One region of the Bacillus sp. FDAARGOS_235 genome, then DNA from elsewhere that is predicted to be linked to it. Evidence: a T-box and tRNA genes for the amino acid it is inferred to sense, from the RefSeq annotation. Region 1 holds a T-box; the other holds one or more tRNA genes.

Evidence for each region. A T-box is a leader RNA that pairs with one kind of tRNA and senses whether it is charged. The one in region 1 lies ahead of alaS (alanine--tRNA ligase), so its partner is inferred to be a tRNA-Ala.
Region 2: it encodes a tRNA-Ala, which carries the amino acid that the T-box ahead of alaS (alanine--tRNA ligase) is inferred to sense. The anticodon was not compared.

What each region holds. Positions count from the first base shown of each region.
Region 1 is NZ_CP020437.2:3,945,983-3,950,261, reverse strand. It holds gene alaS (alanine--tRNA ligase) at 1-1,954, opposite strand, end outside; T-box leader at 1,995-2,213, opposite strand; gene A6J74_RS22530 (PH domain-containing protein) at 2,451-2,795, shown strand; gene A6J74_RS22525 (AI-2E family transporter) at 2,838-3,905, opposite strand; gene A6J74_RS22520 (hypothetical protein) at 4,082-4,279, shown strand, end outside.
Region 2 is NZ_CP020437.2:2,768,200-2,772,478, forward strand. It holds gene rocF (arginase) at 212-1,105, opposite strand; gene A6J74_RS16060 (glycerate kinase) at 1,315-2,460, opposite strand; tRNA gene A6J74_RS16065 (tRNA-Ala) at 2,578-2,650, opposite strand; tRNA gene A6J74_RS16070 (tRNA-Gly) at 2,661-2,732, opposite strand; tRNA gene A6J74_RS16075 (tRNA-Lys) at 2,738-2,813, opposite strand; tRNA gene A6J74_RS16080 (tRNA-Gln) at 2,819-2,893, opposite strand; tRNA gene A6J74_RS16085 (tRNA-Tyr) at 2,959-3,042, opposite strand; tRNA gene A6J74_RS16090 (tRNA-Val) at 3,059-3,134, opposite strand; tRNA gene A6J74_RS16095 (tRNA-Glu) at 3,140-3,214, opposite strand; tRNA gene A6J74_RS16100 (tRNA-Thr) at 3,237-3,309, opposite strand; tRNA gene A6J74_RS16105 (tRNA-Asn) at 3,314-3,388, opposite strand; rRNA gene rrf (5S ribosomal RNA) at 3,398-3,513, opposite strand; rRNA gene A6J74_RS16115 (23S ribosomal RNA) at 3,605-4,279, opposite strand, start outside.

The DNA of each region.
Region 1 (4,279 bases):
ATTTTTCACCGAATAATGCCATTGCACCCATTTCTTTCGCTTCTTCGATTGATTTTTGAGAAATCTCAACGTTAATACTTTCCCAAATTTTCTCGTTTACGATACGCTCAATTTTTTCTAATTCGTCAGCTTGTACTTGACCGAAGTGAGAGAAGTCAAAGCGTAAACGTTCAGAAGTTACAAGAGAACCTGCTTGGTTAACATGCGTTCCAAGTACATCTTTTAACGCTTGGTGTAGTAAGTGAGTTGCTGTATGGTTTTTCACAACGCTACTACGGTTTTTCGTATCGATAACAGCTTTTACAGCCGCACCTTTCGTTAATGTACCTTCTTCCACAACTACTTTGTGTAAGTTTTGACCATTTGGTGCTTTTTGTACATCTTTTACAACAACTTTCACGCCATCAGCAAGAAGGTAACCACGGTCTGCAATTTGTCCGCCGCTCTCAGCATAGAATGGTGTTACATCAAGCATTAACTGTCCTTCTTCACCTGCTTGTAAGCTATCTGTATACTCACCGTTTTTCACAAGTGCAACAATGTTACTTTCTGTTGCAACTGTACCGTAACCAACGAATTCGCTCGCTACTTTAACTTCACCAAGTACACCGCCTTGAACTTGCATAGAATCAACGTCTTGACGAGCAGCACGTGCACGCTCACGTTGTTTTTCCATTTCAGCTTCAAAACCTTTATGGTCAACTGTCATACCAGCTTCTTCTGCATATTCTTCTGTTAATTCAATTGGGAAACCGTACGTGTCGTATAAACGGAACGCATCTACGCCAGAAATAACAGTTGTTTTTTCTTCTTTCGCTTTTGCAATAACTTCAGCTAAAATTGCTTCACCATCATGAAGTGTTTCGTGGAAGCGTTCTTCTTCATTTTTCACAACTTTTGCGATGAAATCTTTCTTTTCCAGTACTTCTGGATAGAAGTCTTTCATTACTTCTCCAACAACCGGTACTAATTCAAACATGAATGGACGGTTGATGTTTAATTTCTTAGAATAACGAACAGCACGGCGTAATAAACGACGTAATACATAACCACGGCCTTCGTTAGATGGAAGAGCACCGTCACCAACAGCGAATGTTACTGTACGAATATGGTCAGCAATGACTTTAAACGCCATATCTTTTTCTAAGTCTCCATTACGATACTTCTCACCAGAAATTGATTCTGTTGCACCAATCATTGGCATGAATAGATCCGTATCAAAGTTCGTAGGTACATCTTGAACGATAGATGTCATACGCTCTAGACCCATCCCTGTATCAATGTTCTTCTTAGGAAGTGGTGTATATGAACCGTCTGGATTATGGTTAAATTGAGAGAATACAAGGTTCCATACTTCTAAGTAACGCTCGTTTTCTCCGCCCGGATATAATTCTGGGTCACTAAAGTCATTACCGTAAGCTTCCCCGCGATCATAGAAAATCTCTGTATTCGGTCCACTTGGTCCTTCACCGATATCCCAGAAGTTTTCTTCTAAGCGGATGATGCGCTCTTTTGGAACACCCATTTTCTCATTCCAAATTGTAAATGCTTCTTCATCTTCCGGATGGATTGTAACTGATAGTAATTCTTTATCGAATCCAATCCACTTGTCGCTCGTTAAAAATTCCCAAGCCCAAGTAATTGCTTCTTCTTTGAAGTAATCACCGATCGAGAAGTTCCCTAACATTTCAAAGAATGTATGGTGACGAGCTGTTTTCCCTACGTTTTCAATATCGTTTGTACGAATTGATTTTTGAGCATTTGTAATACGTGGATTTTGCGGGATTACGCGTCCATCAAAATATTTTTTTAATGTTGCTACACCACTGTTAATCCATAGAAGAGATGGATCTTCATGTGGAACTAGTGATGCACTAGGTTCTACTGCATGTCCTTTTTCTTGGAAAAAGTCTAAAAACATTTGACGAATTTGTGCGCCTGTTAGTTGTTTCATTGTATTTTCCTCCTTAAATATAAAAAACTCCCGCCCCTATAAAAGGGACGAGAGTTAACTCGCGATACCACCCTAATTATGAATTGATTATTATAACAATCAATTCATCACCTCATGGTGCCGTAACGTGGCAAGACGGCAGTGATTAGCTGCTCTCAGGATTAGCTTTCTGTTACCCTTCATTTAAAGCTCCTTTCAGCCAGTGGAAGCTTCTCTCTACAAATGGACTGTAACGTACTTGTTCCGTCATTGATTTAATGTATTATATGACTAAATATAATAGAATTCTCTTAAGTTTGTCAATGTAGATAATCATTTATATTGTATCAATTGTTTATTACTCATAGTTATTCTACTATTCATTCTTAACAGCCTTTCAATATATTATGCATTTATTACTAAATAGGAATCTCCTCACAAAAAATACTTTATACAAACTTCTAAATATTACATTATTTGTTATAATTAAATTATTAACAATAAAGGAGCGATTACAATGACAACTTTATTGAATCAAGCTAGAGAAATGTTAACAACTGATGAAAAAATTCTTTTTTATGCAGCATGTTCATTAGACATATTTATTTATCGTTCCGTCGCAAGGCCAGGCCTATTGATTTTAACGGACAAAAGGCTATTCTTTTATGGACCAGATGTAAGTAAGAATCCAATATTTGAAGAGTACTCTTTCGCAAAAATTTCTAATCTAAAAGAACAAAAGCGCCTTTTCAGCAATCAAATTGTATTTATGTATGATACGGAATGGAAAAGAATAAAACATATTCAAACAACTGATGTGAGCTCTTTTGTTCAAAAAATAAAAAATCAGCTCCCTAAATAATCATATGATTAGCCCTCTATTTTTTAAATAGAGGGCTTCATTTTAAACATCTTCTCTTTTCCAAAGAGGCCTCACATGAACAATCACTGTACGAATAACTGCTAAAATCGGAACCGATATTAGCAATCCTACAATCCCGGCTATCTCTCCTCCAACTAGTAAGGCAAGCATAATAATAACGGGGTGCATACGAAGCGACTTACCAACGATGTAAGGCGATAAAATGTTACTTTCCAAAAATTGCAAAATAACAATTGTAATCCCCGCCTTAATGAGTAAACTCGTTGATACCGTTGCCGCAATCATCAACGTGGGAATCGCCCCTAAAATAGGACCAAAGTATGGGATTATATCCGTTACCCCAATAATAATGCCGAGCAGCAATGGATACTTCATACCGATAAACCAAAAAGAAAGAACAGATACTCCCCCTAATACTAAGCAAACAAATAACTGTCCTCGAATATAACTTCCGAGTGATTTATCAATTTCTTTCGCAAGCATTTGACCCGTACTACGCCACTTACTCGGAACTAGTTTCCAAAAGATATGATAAAACTCACCGTAATCTTTTAATATGTAAAATACAATGAACGGAATCAAGAAAATAATGAGCAATGAATCCAGTACACCACGGGCTGTGCTCATAACTTTATTTAAAAGCGTTTGTATCTTCATTTCTACACCAACGAAAATTTGCTTTACCTTTTCATGAATAAATGATGGGAAATTCGCTGTTTGTTCTGTAACGCCATCCATCCAAGAATCATACATTTTTGTGAACTGCGGAAATTGTTCATTAATTTCTTGTAACTGTTTAATAACAACTGGCGTTCCTTTATAAATCCCATAGCCAATCCCGCCAAAGAACAGGATGTAAATGAGCAAAATAGCGAGTGTGCGCGGCATCCCTTCCTTATGAATTTTTTCAATTAAAGGATGCAATAAATACGCAATAAAACAAGCGATAAGAAACGGTGTAATCGCCACTTTACATACAAAAATAATCGGCGCCCATAGTGGCTTGATCTTTAAGAAGACAAGCAAACAAAGAAATACAAGTAACAATAATCCTAAACGGTATATCCAAATGATTTTAAGATTCTTCACACGAAAAACCTCCTCCACCTTTATTTTGAAAATAAATAGGGTAGGTTATGTGCAAAACTTTTAAAATCTTTTCATACAGACCATACTGTTTTGTAAAGACGTACATATACATAACATAACAAGGACAACCATCCCTGAGAATGCAGCATGAAACAATATAATCAGGAGGACTCATAATGGTTTTATTTATGCTCGTATTATCAGCACTTTTTATGATTCTTGAATGGGTTTGTATCGGATTTGGTATTTGGAAAGGTTTCTTTATTCGTTCCTCACGAAAAGAGAGGGCGAAGCAATTATTTCATTACGGAATGCTTGGTGTTGGGTGTTACGGTCTATCTTATCTCTTCTCTGAAATTGGACTTTTATATTTG
Region 2 (4,279 bases), 1.2 Mb from region 1:
TATATTGAAATATTGTTTTATGCTCTATCTGTATGTATTTCCAACAACTAGTTAATTATACCATACATGAAACAAACGACAATTACAAACAACCCCCTTTAGATCAAATTGGTAAGATGTCAAACAATCTTATCGTACAGTATAATATAAATCATTATTATACGTCTATTTTCAAATAAAAAAAGCAACTTCTCAGTTGCTTTTCTTACATTTATTTTAGTTTTTCACCGAATAAAGAACCCATTAAAGCAACCGCAGTTGTTGCCGTTCTATTTCTCTCATCTAAAATCGTATTTACTTCAACAAACTCAGCAGATGTAACAATATCAGCTTCCGCTAACATTTCCATCGCTAAATGACTTTCACGATACGATAGACCACCAATTACAGGCGTTCCAACTCCCGGTGCATCATGAGGATCAAGACCATCTAAATCTAATGATAGATGTACACCATCAGTATGAGATAAATAAGCAATTGTTTCTTCCATAACAGCCGTCATACCCATACGATCAATTTCATGCATTGAGAATACTTTAATACCTTCATTGCGAATAAAGTCTTTTTCTCCTTCATCCAATGCACGTGCACCGATAATTACAACGTTCTCTTTTTTCACCTTTGGATATGCCTCGTATAAGTCTACAAGCGTGGGATGTCCATAGCCTAAACTTGCTGCAAGTGACATTCCATGAATATTACCAGATGGTGAAGTTTCCTCCGTATTTAAATCTCCATGTGCATCATACCAAATAACACCTAAATTTTTATAATGTTTTGCCACACCAGCTAGTGTACCAATTGCGATACTATGGTCACCACCTAATACAAGTGGAAAACGACCTTCTTCTATAATATGATCCACCTTACTTGCCAATTCATTACATACAGTCGCAACTTGTGTAAGGTTTCTTAATTTTGTATTTTCATCAACTTCTTTTTCTCTCTCTATACATATATCTCCCATATCTTTAACGTTATATCCAATTTCTTCAATTCTTTCAATTACCCCTGCATAACGGATCGCGCTCGGGCCCATATCAACTCCACGACGCATCTGTCCTAAATCCATTGGAACTCCAATAACTGAGATTTCTTTTTTCATAGATAGTATCCCCCTTTTATGCCTTCACTAAATATTTTAAATCTTTTATATACTCTGACTCAACTCGACATTTTTCTGTATGGATATACAATTTATTCACTTATATTTATGTTGAAATCCAAATCTTAAGACCATTTTATGTATAAAGTTAACTTAATGAAACAACTGCTATCATTATTATTAGATAATAATAAAAAACACTTCTACATTTAGAAGTGTTTTTTCGATGCAATTTTCCATACTGCTGCAATATTTCTTGCTGTCATTTCAATATTCTCTTTTGCCATCTTATATGCCTCGTCTAGTGCCATTGGAAAAGGCGTAATACTAAATACTGCATCGATTCCCTTTTCGTAAACAACTGGATAATTTGGAGATACCGATCCTCCTATAGCAATCACAGGAATATGAAGACGTTTCGCTCGCCCCGCGACACCAACAGGAGCCTTTCCATATGCTGTTTGTTCATCTATTCTACCTTCACCAGTTATAATTAAATCCGCATCTTCTATATGCTTATCAAAATTTGTATGATCCAATACAATTTCAATACCCTTTCGTAAGCTCCCCTTTAACACTGCAATAACAGCTGCTCCCATACCTCCTGCCGCTCCTGCACCAGGTATTTCAGATACATCCAAAGATACATATCGTTTAAGAATAGTCGCATAATGCTTTAAATTCTCATCTAGCCTTTTCAGCATCTCTACATCCCCACCCTTTTGAGCACCAAACACGAAAGATGCCCCTCTCATTCCGACTAATGGATTATTTACATCACACGCCGCTTCTATCGTTATCTCCTTTAGGCGTGAATCCATTCGTGAAAAATCAATCGTGACAATCGAATGTAATGTTCCTCCAGATGGATCTATTGCTTCACCCTTTTCATCTATAAACCTTACTCCTAAAGCCGATAACATACCTGCTCCACCATCATTTGTAGCGCTTCCTCCAAGCCCCAAAATAATATGCTTAACTCCTTGGTCTAGCGCATGTAATATAAGCTCTCCTGTCCCTTTTGACGTTGTAATGAATGGATTTCGCTTTTCAACCGGTACGTGTTGTAGTCCAGATGCCGATGCCATTTCAATAAACGCTGTCTTTTTATCTGTAGAAATGCCATAAAAAGCTTGTACGCCTTCTCTAAGCGGTCCTGTCACATAAAGTGATACAACGCTTCCTCCTGTGGCATCAACAAGTGAATCAACAGTTCCTTCCCCACCATCTCCAATTGGTATTTTTACATACTCTGCTTTAGGAAAAATTGCTCCAAAACCTCTTTCAATAGCTTCACATACTTCTATAGCCTTTAGACTTTCTTTGTATGAATCAGATGCAATGACAACTTTCACAATTATCCCCCATCCTTTATTTTTACGTTTTCTTCATTTTAAACGACAAATATGAAAGTTGTCTTTTTAAACACAAAAAAAGCGTACATCATATGATGTACACTTTCTCTATTTATATGGAGCCTAGCGGGATCGAACCGCTGACCTCCTGCGTGCAAGGCAGGCGCTCTCCCAGCTGAGCTAAGGCCCCGTAGTAATAAAGCGGAAGACGGGATTCGAACCCGCGACCCCAACCTTGGCAAGGTTGTATTCTACCACTGAACTACTTCCGCGAAAATGGTGAGCCATGAAGGATTCGAACCTTCGACCCTCTGATTAAAAGTCAGATGCTCTACCAACTGAGCTAATGGCTCGTAAATGGCTGGGCTAGCTGGATTCGAACCAGCGCATGACGGAGTCAAAGTCCGTTGCCTTACCGCTTGGCTATAGCCCATTAATATTTACTAGTATGCTTATCTTCTCAAAAAAATAAACCCTCTCAGGTTATTTTAAAGAAAATGGTGGAGGGGGGCAGATTCGAACTGCCGAACCCGAAGGAGCGGATTTACAGTCCGCCGCGTTTAGCCACTTCGCTACCCCTCCGACATTTAAACATATATGGTGGAGGATGACGGGATCGAACCGCCGACCCCCTGCTTGTAAGGCAGGTGCTCTCCCAGCTGAGCTAATCCTCCAAAAGTGGTGACCCGTACGGGATTCGAACCCGTGTTACCGCCGTGAAAGGGCGGTGTCTTAACCACTTGACCAACGGGCCAAAAATTTAAAAACTTTTTCCAAGCTTCCAACCGGGGTTGAACCGGTGACCTCTTCCTTACCATGGAAGTACTCTACCAGCTGAGCTATGGAAGCATAATGGCTCCGCAGGTAGGAATCGAACCTACGACCGATCGGTTAACAGCCGATAGCTCTACCGCTGAGCTACTGCGGAATAATACAAGCCTGGCAACGTCCTACTCTCACAGGGACAAGGTCCCAACTACCATCGGCGCTAGAGAGCTTAACTTCCGTGTTCGGTATGGGAACGGGTGTGACCTCTCTGCCATCATTACCAGACTTTTATCATTATACACATTCTTTTCAGAATGTCAAAAGGAATTTTAAATATATATTCCTTCAAAACTAGATAACATTTGCTACATATTATATGGTTAAGTCCTCGATCTATTAGTATTCGTCAGCTCCACATGTCACCATGCTTCCACCTCGAACCTATCAACCTGATCATCTTTCAGGGATCTTACTAGCTTACGCTATGGGAAATCTCATCTTGAGGGGGGCTTCATGCTTAGATGCTTTCAGCACTTATCCCTTCCGCACATAGCTACCCAGCTATGCCCTTGGCAGAACAACTGGTACACCAGCGGTGCGTCCATCCCGGTCCTCTCGTACTAAGGACAGCTCCTCTCAAATTTCCTACGCCCACGACGGATAGGGACCGAACTGTCTCACGACGTTCTGAACCCAGCTCGCGTACCGCTTTAATGGGCGAACAGCCCAACCCTTGGGACCGACTACAGCCCCAGGATGCGATGAGCCGACATCGAGGTGCCAAACCTCCCCGTCGATGTGGACTCTTGGGGGAGATAAGCCTGTTATCCCCGGGGTAGCTTTTATCCGTTGAGCGATGGCCCTTCCATGCGGAACCACCGGATCACTAAGCCCGACTTTCGTCCCTGCTCGACTTGTAGGTCTCGCAGTCAAGCTCCCTTATGCCTTTGCACTCTACGAATGATTTCCAACCATTCTGAGGGAACCTTTGGGCGCCTCCGTTACACTTTAGGAGGCGACCGCCCCAGTCAAACTGCCCACCTGACACTGT